Regions from separate parts of the Mesorhizobium sp. A623 genome, predicted to be linked through region 2. Evidence: predicted binding sites of a transcription regulator. Region 2 holds the regulator's gene; the other holds the start of a gene.
The links. The regulator LexA, encoded in region 2, represses DNA repair genes until DNA is damaged. The targets are predictions, from matches to a motif close to TGTTCNNNNTGTGTTCNG.
Positions count from the first base shown of each region.

Region 1: the regulator LexA is predicted to act here: its motif matches at 4,806-4,823, upstream of ACX3P1_RS10515 (UvrD-helicase domain-containing protein).

Region 1 is NZ_JBTMXB010000008.1:74,977-83,227, reverse strand. Features, by position in the region: gene ACX3P1_RS10545 (FAD-binding oxidoreductase) at 1-472, opposite strand, end outside; gene ACX3P1_RS10540 (thioesterase family protein) at 576-1,061, shown strand; gene ACX3P1_RS10535 (hypothetical protein) at 1,191-1,400, shown strand; gene ACX3P1_RS10530 (hypothetical protein) at 1,409-1,657, opposite strand; gene ACX3P1_RS10525 (hypothetical protein) at 1,884-2,279, shown strand; partial or broken gene ACX3P1_RS10520 (glucose/quinate/shikimate family membrane-bound PQQ-dependent dehydrogenase) at 2,364-4,676, opposite strand; gene ACX3P1_RS10515 (UvrD-helicase domain-containing protein) at 4,864-7,584, shown strand; gene ACX3P1_RS10510 (DUF2778 domain-containing protein) at 7,984-8,251, shown strand, end outside.
Region 2 is NZ_JBTMXB010000004.1:120,807-129,057, reverse strand. Features, by position in the region: gene moaC (cyclic pyranopterin monophosphate synthase MoaC) at 1-190, shown strand, start outside; gene ACX3P1_RS06240 (molybdopterin molybdotransferase MoeA) at 192-1,397, shown strand; gene lexA (transcriptional repressor LexA) at 1,512-2,258, shown strand; gene ACX3P1_RS06230 (ComEC/Rec2 family competence protein) at 2,361-3,368, opposite strand; gene ACX3P1_RS06225 (ComEC/Rec2 family competence protein) at 3,365-4,843, opposite strand; gene gltX (glutamate--tRNA ligase) at 4,939-6,363, shown strand; gene gltA (citrate synthase) at 6,544-7,833, shown strand; gene lpxB (lipid-A-disaccharide synthase) at 7,922-8,251, opposite strand, start outside.

The sequences.
Region 1 (8,251 bases), on a different contig from region 2:
GCGTCGCCGCCATGCCGCCGAGCGAAGCGTTCGCGCCGGGGTCGATCGGGAAGAACAGCCCGGTATCGCGCAGATATTGGTTGAGGTCCTCACGCGTCACGCCGGGCTCGACGGTGCAGTCGAGATCCTGCGCGTGGACGGCAAGCACGCGGTTCATCCGCGCCATGTCGAGCGAGATGCCGCCGCCCGGCGCATTGGTGTGGCCCTCCAGCGAAGAACCGACGCCGAAGGCGATGACCGGAACACGGTGCGCGGCACAAGCCCGCACGATCTCCTGCACCTCCTGCGTCGTTTCCGGAAACGCCACCCCGTCGGGCGCTTGCGTCGGGATATAGGTGGTGGTGTGGGCATGCTGGGCGCGGATCGCCTGACCGGTCTGGAACCGCTCGCCGAAGCGCTGCTTGAGGATGCCGAGCACCGCCGAAATGCCTTCCTCGTTGCGTTCCACGCTCGACAGGTCGCTCAGCGCCATGCTTTCCTCCGCGAATGGGCCGGTGCGACCCTGATTTTTTCAATAGAGAGGTAGTCTCTCGCACTGTGTCGTGTCCAGCAACTTGCCAGAAGGAGCTTTTTTGATGCCCGTGCCCGCCCTGTTCGTATCCCGCCCGATGGACATCGAGAAAGACTGGATCGACTATAATGGCCATCTCAACATGGCCTATTACAATGTGCTGTTCGATCGCTGCGCCGACCAGGCGCTCGACGCCATGGGCATGGGGCTGGACTATGTGAAAGAGCGGCGGCTGACGATCTACACGGCGGAAGTGCATGTCTGCTACGTGCAGGAACTGCATCTCGACCACAAGGTCGTCGTCAGTTTCCAACTCATCGACCACGACGCCAAGCGGCTGCGCGCCTACCAGGAAATCCGCCATGTCGACGGCTGGCTTGCCGCGACCTCGGAAACGCTGTCGCTGCATGTCGACATGGAAGGCCCAAAAGTCGCGCCCTTCCCCGAAGACGTGCTGGCCAAGGTCGAGGCGATGCGCGCGGCCCATGCCGGCCTGCCGATGCCGGAACGCGCCGGCCGCTCCATCGGCATCCGCCGCAAAACCGCCTGAGCGCGCATTAACCTTACCAACTGTTAAACGCGAACGAGCAGACCTTATGCGTTGATCGAATCAGCGGACCGTCGGAGATTCGTCCCCAGGGCAACGAGCGGTGGGGCCGACACCGTATAAGGGACAGGCATGAGCACCGATATCAAGGTTGAAGCGGCAAGGCTGGCCGCCGATCCCGCCATCACCGACTATGACTTCTGGCGCTCGCTGAAAAACCTCAACAACGAGATATTTCACATCGCCAACAGCAACGAGCCGATCCCCTTCACCATGATTCGCTGGCGCGCCGTCCTCAGGCAGGCGCGCATGAGACGCGGCCACGCCGCGCCCCTTTCCTGAAAGCCGGTTCAAAAAACCAGGGCAAGCGTCGAGGCGATGGCCATCAGCGTCGCAAAGCCGATAAGCGCCGCATAAACACGCGGCATGTCGAAGATCATGGCATGCCCGGCAATCCAGGCAATCGTCGTCGCGCCGAGCGCGAACAGGAACGCGTCGCGGTCATGAAAGCCGATTGCGGCTGCCATCAGGCCCGCGACGATGAGCGCGCCGAAGGTGATGATGACGGCAACCGCGTATTTCTCGAAATTGTCTTCCATGCCAGGTCCTTTGCGCCGCGCAATTGCCAACGGGTAGGCGCGCGATCACCGTCGCGCGTACCAATCGCAACAGGTTTACCGCATCAGTTCCAACGGACAAGGCCAAAGAATGGCAGTCGGCCCATTTGATGGGCGAGTCCCGATATTGCGGGCACGGCATAAGAGATAATTGCAAGAGGGATATATTCGCTGATACCTTGGCTTGGGGCGTGAGAGGAACGAAGCCATGGACGTGCAGGACATCGTCAACACCATCGCCAACAAGGTCAACATCGATCCGCTGACCACGGAAAAGGTCGTGGGCACCATCCTCTCGGTGCTGGAACACGAGGCGCAGGGCACCAGCGCCGAAACCCTGTTCGACAAGCTGCCGGGTTCGCTGGAACTGGCGCAGAAATACGACGTGATGGCCGCAGGGGCTGCCTCTGGCGGCGGGTTGCTCAGTTCGATTACGTCGGCGCTGGGCGGTGTGCTCGGCGAAAAGTCCGGCGCTCTCGTCAACGGTCTTTCGACATTGCAGGCATCCGGGCTTACCCTCGAGGCACCACGCTGGTCCAGCAAGCCAAGGTCGTGGCCGGCCCCAACACCGTCAACCAGGTGCTTGCCGATGTGCCGGGCCTGAAAAGCCATCTGGGGTTGTAAGGGGGGCGAATAGCGAGTAGCGAGTAGTTGAAAAAACTATTCGCTACTCGCTACTCGCTATTCCCTACTTCCCCAAAACATACGCCACCACATAATCCCCGGCCTTGGTGCCGATCGAGCCGTGCCCGCCGGCGACGATGACGACGAACTGGCGGCCGTCGGCTACCGTGTAGGTCATGGGCGTGGATTGCCCGCCGGCCGGCAAGCGCGCCCGCCAGAGTTGTTTGCCGGTGGTCAGATCGTAGGCGCGCAGATAATCGTCCACCGCAGCCCCCAGGAATGCGACCCCGCCCGCCGTGATCATCGGCCCGCCAATGCCCGGTACGCCCACCTTGAACGGCAGCGGCAGCGGCGTCATGTCGTAAACGGTGCCGTTGCGGTGCTTGTAGGCGATCTGGCCTGTGCGCAGGTCCACTCCCGCCACATAGCCCCATGGCGGCGACTGGCAGGGAATGCCGAGCGGCGACAGGAACGGCCCCATGACCACGGCATAGGGCGCGCCCTCATTGCGGTTCAGACCCTGCTCGCTGCCGCGCCCATTATCCGGCGGCGGCACCTGGTCGCGGGGAATAAGCTGCGACTTGAACGCCAGATAGGTCGGCATGCCGAACATGACCTGCCGCACCGGATCGACCGCGACGCCGCCCCAGTTGAACGTACCGAAATTGCCGGGATAGATCAGCGAGCCCTACACCGAAGGCGGCGTATAGCGCCCCTCATAGCGAAGCCGCTTGAACTCGATCCGGCAGGCCAACTGATCGAACATGGAAATGCCCCACATGTCGGCCCCGGTCAGCGGCGGCGGATTGAAGCTCAAGCCGGAGCTAGGCTGCGTCGGCGCGGTACGGTCGCCATCGATCGCACCGCCCGGCGCTGGAACTTCCGTCACCGGAACGATCGGCTCGCCGGTTTCGCGGTTCAGCACATAGATGTCGCCCTGCTTGGTCGGTCCGACCAGCGCCGGCACCACGCCATTGGCCGTGGTGATGTCGATCAGCGACGGCTGCGCCGGCACGTCCATGTCCCAGAGGTCGTGATGCACGGTCTGGCGCACCCAGCGCACCTTGCCGGTATTCAGGTCGAGCGCTGTGATGGATGACGAGTATTTTTCGACGTTCGCGCTGCGGTTCATGCCGAGTTGGTCCGGCGTCTGGTTGCCGAGCGGCACGTAGACGAGGCCCAGCTTTTCATCAGCGCTCGCCGTCGACCACATATTGGGCGAGTTGGCGGTATAGGTCTGACCCGCGGCCAGCGGCGCGGTCTGTTCAGGATTGCCGGAATCCCAGTTCCACACGAGTTGGCCGGTATCGGCATCGAAGGCGCGAATAACGCCGGACGGCTCCTGCGTCGAATAATTGTCGTTGACCGCCCCGCCGACAATGATCTTGCCGCCGCCGATCAGCGGCGCCGAAGTGGAATAATAATAGCCGGCCTTGGGATAAGGCATTCCGGCTTCGAGATCGACTGTGCCTTGCCTGCCGAAGGCCGGGCAGATTTGCCCGGTCATGGCATCCAGCGCGATCAGGCGTGCATCCGACGTCGGCAGATAGACGCGCTCGGCACAGGATTGGCCGGCCGCGACCTTGGCATCGTGATAGTAGGATACGCCCCGGCAGGTCTGGTGCTGGCGCTGGCTTTCCGGTCCGATCTTGGGATCGAAGCGCCATTTTTCCTTGCCGGTCGCGGCATCGATGGCGATGGCGAAATTATGCGGCGTACAGATGTAGAGCGTGTCGCCGATTTTCAGCGGCGTTACCTGATAGGTCGTCTCGGTCACGTCGTCGGGACCGCGAATATCACCGGTCCGGTAGGTCCAGGCAGGCTTGAGGTCGGCGACATTGGCGGTGGTGATCTTGTCGAGCGGCGAATAGCGCTGGCCGAACTGCGTGCGGCCATAATAGGGCCATTCCCCCGCCGGCGCATCGCCGCCGAGATTGGCGGTCGGGGTGATGGGCTCGGTCGGCAGATTGCCGGCAACGTCGCGGGCGTCGATGGACATGGAGTAAATAGCGACGCCAAGCGCCGCCAGGATCGAGAAAATCAGCACGGCGCGGCCATCCGACCCGACCAGTTTCTTGCGCACCCATGGCGTCAAAAGCCACAACGCCACCAGCACCACGACGCCGCCTCGCGGTGCAAGCGACCACCAGTCGAAGCCGATTTCCCACACCGCCCAGATCAGCGTTCCAAGCACGATTGCCGCGTAAAGCCACAAGGCGCTGCTCCTGCGTCGATAGAGCAGCCATGCGGTGACGAGGAAACCCAGCCCGACAAGCAGGTAATACCAACTGCCGCCAAGGGCCGCGAGCCACGCGCCGCCTATGCCGAGGAACAGGCCGATAAGGGCGAGGATGATCGTGGTGATGAGAATAGCCAAGATGATGATCCCTCAGATGCCGACTGGACACCGCGAGGCCGGTATCCGCCAATTGATCTGTGGCGCGAAACCGTTCTGTCAAAAAAACAAGCGAAACCCTCGCCATGCGCCGCGCAAAAGCCTTCAAACCGGAACAAAACGGAGACGCTTCTGGCCTTTCCGTTGCGAATCACTACATTCCAGCAAGATGTCTAGCGTTGCAGACGATATGCCCTTTTTCGATGAACCCGATGCGCGGCCCCCGGCCCCGTCGGGTATTGCCGCGCGTGCGATGGCCGCACGGCAGAGCCACAATGCCGCGCCCGATTACCTGAAAGGGCTGAACCCCGAACAGCGGCTGGCGGTGGAAACCACCGAGGGCCCGGTTCTGGTGCTTGCCGGCGCCGGCACCGGCAAGACGCGCGTCTTGACCACCCGCATCGCCCATATCCTTGCGACCGGAAAAGCATGGCCAAGCCAGATACTTGCCGTCACCTTCACCAACAAGGCGGCGCGCGAGATGAAGAACCGCATCGGCCTGCTCGTCGGCGAAGCGGTCGAGGGCATGCCATGGCTTGGCACCTTCCACTCGATTGGCGTGAAACTGCTACGCCGCCACGCCGAACTTGCCGGGCTGCGCTCCGATTTCACCATCCTCGACACCGACGACGTGGTGCGGTTGATCAAGCAATTGATCCAGGCCGACGGCATCGACGATAAGCGCTGGCCGCCAAAACAGTTCGCGCAGATGATCGACGGCTGGAAGAACAAGGGCCTCGGCCCCGCCGACATTCCCGAAGGCGACGCCCGCGCCTTCGCCAACGGCAAGGGCCGCGAACTCTACAAGGCCTATCAGGACCGCCTGCTGACGCTGAACGCCTGCGATTTCGGCGATCTCCTGTGCCACCCGATCCGCATCTTCCGCGCCCATCACGACGTGCTGGCCGAATACCACCGCCGCTTCAAATACATCCTCGTCGACGAGTACCAGGACACCAACACCGCCCAATATATGTGGCTGCGTCTGCTCGCGCAGAGGCCTAAGCAATCGGGTGAAACGGGCCCGGGCACAAATACGATGGCTCGCGTACGAGATCCGTCCTCGGGCGAGGTTAACGAGCATACGGCCGAAGGCCGAGCGACCGACGGGTCGCCCGAGCTTATGCGAGGCCCCCGCGGAGGGCCCGCGCCTACTGGCGCGGAACAGCCCGTGAGCGAAACCAGAGTCAACATCTGCTGCGTCGGCGACGACGATCAGTCGATCTATGGCTGGCGCGGGGCGGAGGTCGATAACATCCTGCGCTTCGACAAGGATTTTCCCGGCGCGACCGTCATCCGGCTGGAGCGCAACTATCGCTCGACCGCGCATATATTGGGTGCCGCCTCCCACCTCATCGCCCATAATGAGGGACGGCTGGGCAAGACGCTGTTTACCGACCGGCCCGACCCGGAAGACGCCAAGGTCAATGTCCACGCCGCCTGGGATTCCGACGAGGAAGCACGCGCCATCGGCGAGACGATCGAGGCCTACCAGCGCGGCAAGCACAAGCTCAACGACATGGCGATCCTCGTGCGCGCCTCGTTCCAGATGCGCTCCTTCGAGGACCGCTTCATCGAGATCGGCCTGAACTACCGCGTCATCGGCGGTCCGCGCTTTTATGAGCGGCAGGAAATCCGCGACGCGATGGCCTATCTGCGGGTTGTCGCGCAAGGAGCCGACGACCTCGCCTTCGAGCGCATCGTCAACGTGCCCAAGCGCGGGCTTGGCGAAGCCGCCATCCGCCAGATTCACGACACCGCCCGCGCGCTGCGCGTGCCCATGCTGGAAGCGGCGGGCAAGCTGGCCGAATCCGACGAGTTGAAGCCGAAGCCGCGCGCGGCACTTCGCGAAATCACCGCCAATTTCGCCCGGTGGCAGGGCGCGCTCGACACCACGCCGCATAACGAACTGGCCGAAACGATCCTCGAGGAGAGCGGCTACACCGATATGTGGAAGAACGACCGCTCGGTTGAAGCGCCCGGCCGGCTGGAAAACCTCAAGGAACTGATCCGGGGCATGGAGGAGTACGAATCGCTGCGCTCCTTCCTCGAACATGTCGCGCTAGTCATGGACGCGGAGCAGAACGAGAGCCTCGACGCCGTTTCCATCATGACGCTGCATTCGGCCAAGGGTCTCGAATTCGAAACCGTCTTTCTGCCCGGCTGGGAAGAAGGCCTGTTCCCGCATCAGCGCGCGCTGGACGAAGGCGGCCGCTCCGGGCTGGAGGAGGAACGCCGCCTCGCCTATGTCGGCCTGACTCGCGCCAAGAAGAACCTGCATCTGTGGTTCGTGTCCAACCGCCGCATCCACGGCCTATGGCAATCGACCATTCCCTCGCGCTTCCTCGACGAACTGCCCGAAGCCCATGTCGAAGTGCAGGAGGCGGGCAATTCCTACGGCGGCTACGGCAACCCCTATGGCGGCTCGTCCTTCGCCGGCGGACGCGGCGGTTTTGGCGAGCGCGGCCGGCAAAATCCCTACGGCGCCTCGCGCTTTGACAAGCTCGGCGAAGGCGGCGCAGAAAAATCCGGTGCCTTTTCCAACACCTACGCGACGCCCGGCTGGCAGCGCGCGCAAGCCAACCGCACCGAGGCAACGAGCCGCAACTGGGGCACCCGCTCCGGCCATCAGGTCGAGCGCATCGGCTATGGCGAAACCGATTCGGGCTATGGCGCGGGCCGTGGTTCGGTCAAGGGTCGCACCATCGACGGCGAACTGGTGGCCAAGTCGGTTGCCGACACGCCGTCCGCCTTCAGCGTCGGCGACCGCGTCTTCCACCAGAAATTCGGCAACGGCAACGTCGCCGCCGTCGAAGGCAACAAACTGACGATCGACTTCGATAAGGCCGGCCAGAAGAAGGTTCTGGACGGCTTCGTCGCGCCAGCCTGAGCGGCCACGGGTCGGTTTCGCACCGGCCCTTCCCGACACCCGCACCGTCCGTCTTGACTTCCAAATAGGCTGGACATCCCTGTTTCCTTGACTTTTCGAGCCAAAACCGGCAGTTGACAGTCTGGGATGGGCTTTGTCGGCTTCTTGTTTGCGAGAGGGAACGTTCAAAAAAAGCGGGTGCGAACCCTAAAATTCGCGATAGGCAAGGGATTGGTTAACCATCCTTGTCCATCCTTTGCATCAATCGGTAACAGATATGCGCTTGCGAGGAACGCCTTCCTGCGCACTCGCGCGGTCTGTGTTTCTGGTTGAAGAAGAGTTGCTGGTATGGCGTTTGTGCGTAGTGAAATCCGGAGCGAGAATGACGCTGCCTCATCCAGGTCGTTGACCGGATCCGGCATGGTTGTCCGCTGCGTCGCGATCTCGGGCGCGGGCCTCGGCGTGGCCTTGCTGTCGCTGGCCGGCATTGCAGGCCTCGTCCTGATCGCGACCTCGCTGACCTCGTCCCCCGGCTACTCACGCAATGCCGCAACGCCGGCGCGGCTGGCACTGGCCGCAACCCTTTACGCCGCGCCATCACAGCCCGCCTGCATGCCCGAATGCCGGCAGCGCGAGCCGTATATCGTTCAACAGGCGAAGGCGCCGCGCTCGGCAAAAGCCGTCGATG
Region 2 (8,251 bases):
TAAAATTACCGCGCTGGCCCGCGTCACCGCCAAGACCGGCGTCGAGATGGAGGCGCTGACCGCCGCTTCCGTCGCCTGCCTGACCATCTACGACATGGCCAAGGCGGTCGACCGCGCCATGGTGATTTCCGGCATCCGGCTGGTGGAAAAGATTGGCGGCAAATCCGGTCACTATCAAGCGGAAGCGTGAAATGGCGCTGATCCCGGTTTCCGAAGCGCTTGAACGCCTGTTGGCCGGCGCAGAGCCGCTGGCCGGCGAAAGTGTCCCCCTGCTCGAGGCGATGGACCGCGTGCTGGCCGAGCCGATCGTGGCGCTGCGCACCCAGCCGCCCTTCGACGCATCCGCCATGGACGGCTATGCGGTGCGTTTCGCCGATATCGCCACCCTGCCCGCACGGCTGTCGGTGATCGGCACGGCGCCGGCCGGTCGCAGCTTTGCCGGCAGCGTTAACGCGGGCCAGGCCGTGCGCATCTTCACTGGCGCGCCGCTACCCGAAGGCGCAGACACCATCGTCATCCAGGAAAACGTCCACGATCTGGGCAACGCGACCGTCGAGGTGCTGGAGCCGACGGACAAGGGCCGCAACATCCGCCGCGCCGGCCTCGATTTCGTTACCGGTGACGTTCTTCTGGAGGCCGGCCGCCTGCTCGATCCGGCGGCCCTTTCGCTCGCGGCCTCCGCCAATCATCCAAGCGTGAGCGTGGTGCGGAGGCCGCTGGTCGCCATCATCGCCACCGGCGACGAATTGCGCGCACCGGGCAGCGTGCTCGGCCCCGGCCAGATCATCTCGTCCAACGCCTACGGGGTCGCTGCAACCGCACATTCGGTCGGCGCGCGCGCGCTCGATCTCGGCATTGCGGCGGACCGCAGGGAGGCCATCGCCGCGCTGGTGCGGCAGGCCGTGGCAGCCGGTGCCGATGTCATCGTCACGCTGGGGGGGGCTTCCGTCGGCGACCACGATCTCGTCCACGACGTGCTTGCCGAGGAGGGCATGGTGCTGGACTTCTGGAAGGTGGCGATGCGCCCCGGCAAGCCGCTGATGTCGGGTCGGCTGGACAATGTCCGCTGCATCGGCCTGCCCGGCAACCCAGTCGCCAGCCTGGTGTGCTCTCAGCTTTTCCTCAAGCCGCTGCTTGCGCGCCTTGGCGGCCGCGCCTACCGCCCCGACCTGCGCGAGGCGCTTCTCGGCGCACCCATGCCGGCCAACGATCTGCGCCAGGACTATGTTCGCGCGGCGGTGCGCGACGATACAGGCGCGCTGGTGGCGACGCCGTTCGGTGTTCAGGATTCGTCGATGCTGCGAAGAATGACTGAAGCGGGCGGCCTGATCGTGCGCGAACCCTTTGCGCCTGCCGCGCAGGCCGGCGACGCCTGCCGCGTGCTGATGTTACGCTGAACAAATCGTCAACACATTCATTAAACTTTAAATGGTTGCGGAACACAACTGGAACAGATACTGTTTGTTCTGGTTTTGTTTTTCCGATTCCATATCGGACCGCCGGGGGCCGCCATGCTGACGCGCAAGCAACACGAACTGCTTCTCTTCATCAACGAAAGGCTGAAGGAGAGCGGCGTTCCGCCCTCCTTCGACGAGATGAAGGATGCGCTCGATCTTGCCTCGAAGTCGGGGATTCATCGCCTGATTACCGCACTGGAGGAACGCGGCTTCATCCGGCGGCTTCCCAACCGCGCACGTGCTCTCGAAGTCTTGCGCATGCCGGAATCGCTGACGCCCAGTTTCAACGGGGCGCGCAAATTTTCGCCCAGCGTCATTCAGGGCGGCCAGGGTCAGAATGGTTCGGGCCAGGGCAATTCGGGCGGGCAAGGCAAGAACTCTCGGCTGCAGAGCGCGGGCAATGACGACGATGTCGCCGCCAATGTCTCGATCCCGGTCATGGGACGCATCGCCGCCGGCGTGCCGATCGACGCCATCCAGCACAAGACGCATTCGATCTCGGTTCCGCCGGACATGATCATGGGCGGTGAGCACTACGCGCTGGAGGTGAAGGGCGATTCGATGATCGAGGCCGGCATCTTCGACGGCGATACGGTCATCATCCGCAATGCCAACACCGCCAATCCCGGCGAAATTATCGTCGCCCTCGTCGATGAGGAAGAAGCCACGTTGAAGCGGTTTCGCCGCAAGGGCGCGTCCATCGCGCTTGAAGCCGCCAATCCCGCCTACGAAACGCGCATCTTCGGACCTGACAGGGTCAAGGTGCAGGGCAAACTGGTCGGGTTGATCCGACGTTACTGAGTCGACGGCCTTCCTGAACTGGCATGGCAAATGCTACTCGGCCGTCGTGTTCAAAACGCTGACTTAATCCAGCAAGATCGCTCGACAGCCGCCGCGTTGGGCTCAATCGTCGCCCGCTGTGGTGACACCGGTCGTTTTGGTTCTTGTCCGAACCACCTTTTTATAAGGCGGCAAGCCGCGGGCCTCGCGTGAAAACTTCCGCTGCGTGTGCCAGGGCCGATAGTGTTCTTCGACGGCGAAACGGATTTCCGCCGGTACTGCTGCCGATTGCCGGTTGAAGAATATCTCGACGCTGCCGGAGCGAGCCAGTTGGCGCTTGGTGATCACCGTGACCAGCGGATCGCGGCATGGGTCGGAGGCGGTCGCGTCGTCGATGATGATCACGCTCGCGAAGGCGCAGGCGGGTCTGGCCGCCTTGGCGTCCTGCGCATGGGCAACCAGCGCGCCGGCCTCGTGACGGGCGACACACAGGCCTTGCGCGCACAGGAACGGCGTTCCCGGCGGTAGTTCCATGCTGTCGGCAAGGTCGAACTCGAGGGTTTTGGCCCCTGAGGTTTTAACCTTGACCATCTCCGGCTTAATGACGGTTTCGGCATTGAGCGCGCGGCGCCAATTGTCGATGGTGAACGCGTTGGGTCGAGGTCGGTTGACCGCCAGTTCGCTTCCGCCGATCGACACGGCGACAAGCCGAGCGTCCTCCGACACCAGCACGTCCGGCGTCTTCACCATGGGCACCGCCAGCAGACCGGCAATCGCCAGGGGTAGTGCGGCAAGCCGTAGCCAGGTGGTCGCCATCGTGGCAAAGACCAGCGCGCCGGTGATGAACAGCACCGACTGGACGGAAACGAGGCCGACCGCGTCGATGGGCGAGCGCGCCGCGATCCAGTCGGATATGACGATCATCGCGGCCAGCCCCCTGCCCATGACATAGAGGAAGGGGCCATCCGCGCCGAACGGCATGGCCAGCGCGGCAAGCACGGCAAACGGCATGACGATGACCGAGACGATGGGCATCACCGCCAGATTGGCAAACAGGCTGAGCGGCGCGACGCGCTGGAAATGCCACATGGCATAAAGCGTCGTAGCGCCTCCGGCGATGATGGACGTCATCGCGAGACCGCCCATTCCCGCCAGGAATTTGCGTGACAGAAGCCTGCGACAGAGCGGCGCGCGGGCACCTTGCCGCCTGCCCGCCCCGACCGGTAATCGGACCAGCCGGCATAGGCGCCGACCAGGGCCGCGGTTGCCGCAAACGACATCTGGAAGCTCGGGCCGACGACCTCGTGCGGCGACACCACGATCACCGCAATGGCGGAAATGGCCAGATTGCGCATGGTCAGCGCCGCGCGGTCGAACAGCACGGCCAGCAGCATGACCGCCAGCATGATGAAACTGCGCTCGGCGGCCACCACGACGCCCGAAATGGCAAGATAGGCGGCGATGGAAAAGAGCGCGGCGGCGGCGGCATATTTTTTCACCGGCCGGCGCGAGGAGAAATCGGGAAACAGCGCGAACCCGCCGCGCAGCAGCAGCATGATCGTGCCGGCAACCAGCGCCATGTGCAGGCCAGAAATCGAGATGATGTGGTAAATGCCAGTCTTGCGCATGGCTTCGTTGATGGCGTCCGGGATGCCGGCGCGCACGCCAACGATCAGCGCGGCGGCGATCTCGCCTTCGGGACCGCCGACGCTTTGCCGAATACGGCCGGCAATGGCTTCGCGCGCGTTTTCGATCGCGGACGCCACCCTTGCCGATACCGGCATCGACGCCGAGGCAACCCGCTTCGGATTGCTCAGGAAGAAGCCGCTCGCGCCGATACCGTCGAAATAACTCTGGAAGGAATAGTCGTAGCTGTCGGGCCGCACCGGGCCGGTCGGCGGCAAAAGCCGGACATAACCGTTCAGCACAGAACCTGCGGTAACGCCTTGCGGAATCGTACGCGCGGACAGCCGTACCCGCTCCGGCGCATAACGCAGCGTCGGCCTCGCCGTCGAGAGTACGTCGAGGGTCAGCCTGACACGGCCGGTTTCCATCTGATCGACCGACACGACCCGCCCGGTCAGGCTAGTCGATATTTCCGATCCCATGGTCTGGGTGCCGGCACGCCACGTCTCGATCTTGGCTGCGAGGAAGCCAAGGCTGCATAGCAGGGCGGCGGTCAGGCAGAGATACGGTAACGGACGCGCGCGCGACAGGAACGCCACGCCGGCCAGCGCGCAGACCAGCGCTACCGGTTGCAGAAAGCCGGGCTCGGCATCGAGCGAAAAATAGAGCGCCACGCCGATGGCGAGAAACACCGGCACCAGTAGAAACACGACGCCGCGATCAAGCTCGGTAATGGAAGCAGCCGCTATCCGGCCTGGCAAGGTGGCGACGGCAAAGCGGCGACGCCCTATTTTGCCGCGATCGATGGTCGCCGGAATGGTCGGGACAAAACTTCCGGCCGTGCCGTGCGGCAAAGCGAGATTTTGCGGTTCGACAACCGACTGGCGTTCCTTCGGCGGCGCAAGGCCCAGCAGCAGCCGTTCGCCGGCGTTTTCACTTGCGCCGGCGCTGTGCGTGCTGCCCCGGCCCAGTCCAGCCATCGGGTCTGCCCCTTGCGCCCTCGACCTCCTATGCTACATGAACGCGCGAGGCGCGAAACCCCGCGCGCAAAAACCATTTCCTTCGAGAATTCGACATGCCCGACAAGATCGTCACCCGTTTTGCCCCCTCGCCCACCGGCTTCCTGCACATAGGCGGCGCGCGTACGGCGCTGTTCAACTGGCTCTATTCGCAACATGTCGGCGGCACGATGCTGCTGCGCATCGAAGACACCGACCGGGAGCGCTCCACGGAAGCGGCGACCGCCGCCATTCTCGACGGCCTTAGCTGGCTCGGCCTGAAATGGAACGGCGAGCCGGTTTCGCAGTTCGAGCGTGCGCCGCGCCACCGCGAAGTGGCCGAAGAACTCGTGCGGCAAGGCAAGGCCTATTACTGCTACGCAACACCTGCCGAACTTACCGAAATGCGCGAAACGGCGCGCGCCGAGGGGCGGCCGCCGCGCTATGATGGCCGCTGGCGCGACCGCGATCCCGCCGAAGCGCCCGAAGGCGTGCCGGGTGCGATCCGCATCAAGGCGCCGACAGACGGCGAGACGCTGGTGCGGGATCTGGTGCAGGGCGAGGTGCGCTTTCCCAACAAGGATCTCGACGATTTCATCATCCTGCGCTCGGACGGAAACCCGACCTACATGCATGCCGTCGTCGTCGACGACCACGACATGGGCGTCACCCATATTATCCGGGGCGACGACCACCTGACCAATGCCGCGCGCCAGACGGTGATCTACCGCGCCATGGGCTGGGAGGTGCCGGAAATGGCGCATATTCCGCTGATCCACGGGGCGGACGGCGCCAAGCTTTCGAAGCGCCACGGGGCGCTCGGCGTCGAGGCTTACCGCGCCATGGGCTATTTGCCGGAAGCGCTACTTAACTACCTGGCGCGTCTTGGCTGGAGCCATGGCGACGACGAGGTCATGTCGGTGACCGACATGGTCAAATGGTTCGACATAACCGACGTCAACAAGGGTGCGGCCCGCTTCGATTTCGCCAAGCTGGAAGCGATCAACGGCGTGCATATGCGCCGCATGGACGATGTGGCCCTGCTCGACATCTTCGTTGCCACCCTGCCCTATCTCGAAGGCGGCCCCGCGGTTGCCGCACGTCTCGACGCCAGCCGCAAGACGCAGTTGCTTGCAGCCCTGCCTGGCCTCAAGGAGCGCGCCAAGACGCTGGTGGAACTGCTGGATGGCGCGGCCTTCTTGTTTGCGGAGCGGCCGCTGCCGCTGGACGAGAAAGCAGCCACCGTGCTCACCGCAGAGGCCAAGGGCATTTTGCGCGGCGCACTGGCCGCGCTGCAAGGCGTGTCCGGCGAGTGGTCGGCGGCCAATGCCGAAGCCGCGATTCGCACGTTCGCGACTGCTGAAGGACACAAGCTCGGGGCCGTGGCGCAACCTTTGCGGGCGGCCCTTACCGGCAAAAGCACCTCGCCCGGGGTTTTCGATGTCCTTGCGGTGCTCGGCCGCGAAGAAAGTCTGTCACGTGTTGGAGATCAAATCGATTAGGGCAGCTATGCTGTCATAGTTTTGGATTGAAACAGGTCTATTGCGGTGCAACATTAACTACTGTTTTTATCCATGCCGGAAGCCGCACCGGCCACCCGTTGCAGGTCAATTGAATTGCCGCCTGTCGATGTCAGGAACGTATGATCGGGAAGCCGGCATACAGAACTTTAGGAGTTTGCGATGACCGAAAAAACTGCAACGCTGGAATTTGGCGGCAAAACTCACGAACTCAAGGTGCGAAGCGGGTCCGTCGGGCCGGACGTCATCGACATCGGCGCGCTGTACTCGACGACAGGAGCCTTCACCTACGATCCAGGCTTTACCTCCACCGCAAGCTGCGATTCGGCCATCACCTATATCGACGGCGACGCCGGCATCCTGCTGCATCGCGGCTACCCGATCGACCAGCTTGCCGAACATGGCGACTTCCTGGAGGTCTGCTACCTGCTGCTGTACGGCGAACTGCCGACCAAGGCCCAGAAGGACGATTTCGACCACCGCATCACGCGCCACACCATGGTGCATGAGCAGATGTCCAAGTTCTTCACCGGCTTCCGCCGCGATGCGCATCCGATGGCGGTGATGTGCGGCGTGGTTGGCGCGCTGTCGGCGTTCTATCACGACTCGACCGATATTTCCGATCCGTACCAGCGCATGGTCGCCTCCATGCGCCTCATCGCCAAGATGCCGACCATCGCGGCAATGGCCTACAAATACCATATCGGCCAGCCCTTCGTTTACCCGAAGAACGACCTCGGCTTCGCCGCCAATTTCCTGAACATGTGTTTTGCGGTGCCATGCGAGGAATACAAGGTCAACCCGGTGCTGGCGCGCGCCATGGAGCGCATCTTCATCCTGCACGCCGATCACGAGCAGAACGCCTCGACCTCGACGGTGCGGCTCGCCGGTTCTTCGGGCGCCAATCCGTTTGCCTGTATCGCGGCGGGCATCGCCTGCCTGTGGGGACCGGCGCATGGCGGCGCCAACGAGGCGGCGCTGAACATGCTGGGCGAGATCGGCCATGTCGACCACATCCCTGAATTCATCGATCGCGCCAAGGACAAGAACGACCCGTTCCGGCTGATGGGCTTTGGCCACCGCGTCTACAAGAACTACGATCCGCGCGCCAAGATCATGCAGCAGACCGCGCATGAGGTCCTGACCGAACTCGGCATCAAGGACGACCCGATGCTCGACATCGCCATGGAACTGGAAAAGATCGCGCTGACCGACGAATATTTCATCGAGAAGAAGCTCTACCCGAACGTCGACTTCTATTCCGGCATCACGCTGAAGGCTCTGGGCTTCCCCACCACCATGTTCACCGTGCTGTTCGCGGTTGCGCGCACCGTCGGCTGGATCGCCCAGTGGAAGGAAATGATCGAGGACCCGCACCAGAAGATCGGTCGCCCGCGCCAGCTTTATACGGGCTCGCCGGAGCGCGACTACGTGCCGATCGCGAAGAGGTAGGAGATTAGGGGAATAGGGCAGTATGCAGGGAATGCACACCCTACTGCCCTACTGCCCTACTGCCCTACTGCCCTACTGCCCTACTGCCCTACTGCCCTACTGCTTCCAGCACCGCTTCGGCCGCCAGATCGCCTGCCGGGCGCAGCGTTGCCATGCGCCGTGCCACTTCGGCAAAGCCAGCCTTCTGCCACGCGCGCAAGCCGGTATCGGCGAACAGCGCTTCCAGCTCGCGCGCGATCACCGGCGGATGCACAAATTTGTCGTACCGTTCGGGAACGAGCGGCTTATCGGCAATGAGGTTTGGCAGCGAGCCCGACCACGCGATCAACGCTCTCCTCGCAATACTGCGCGCCAATGGATCGAGCTTGTAGCAGGAGATCATCGGAACCCCGGACAGCGCCAGTTCCAGCGATACGGT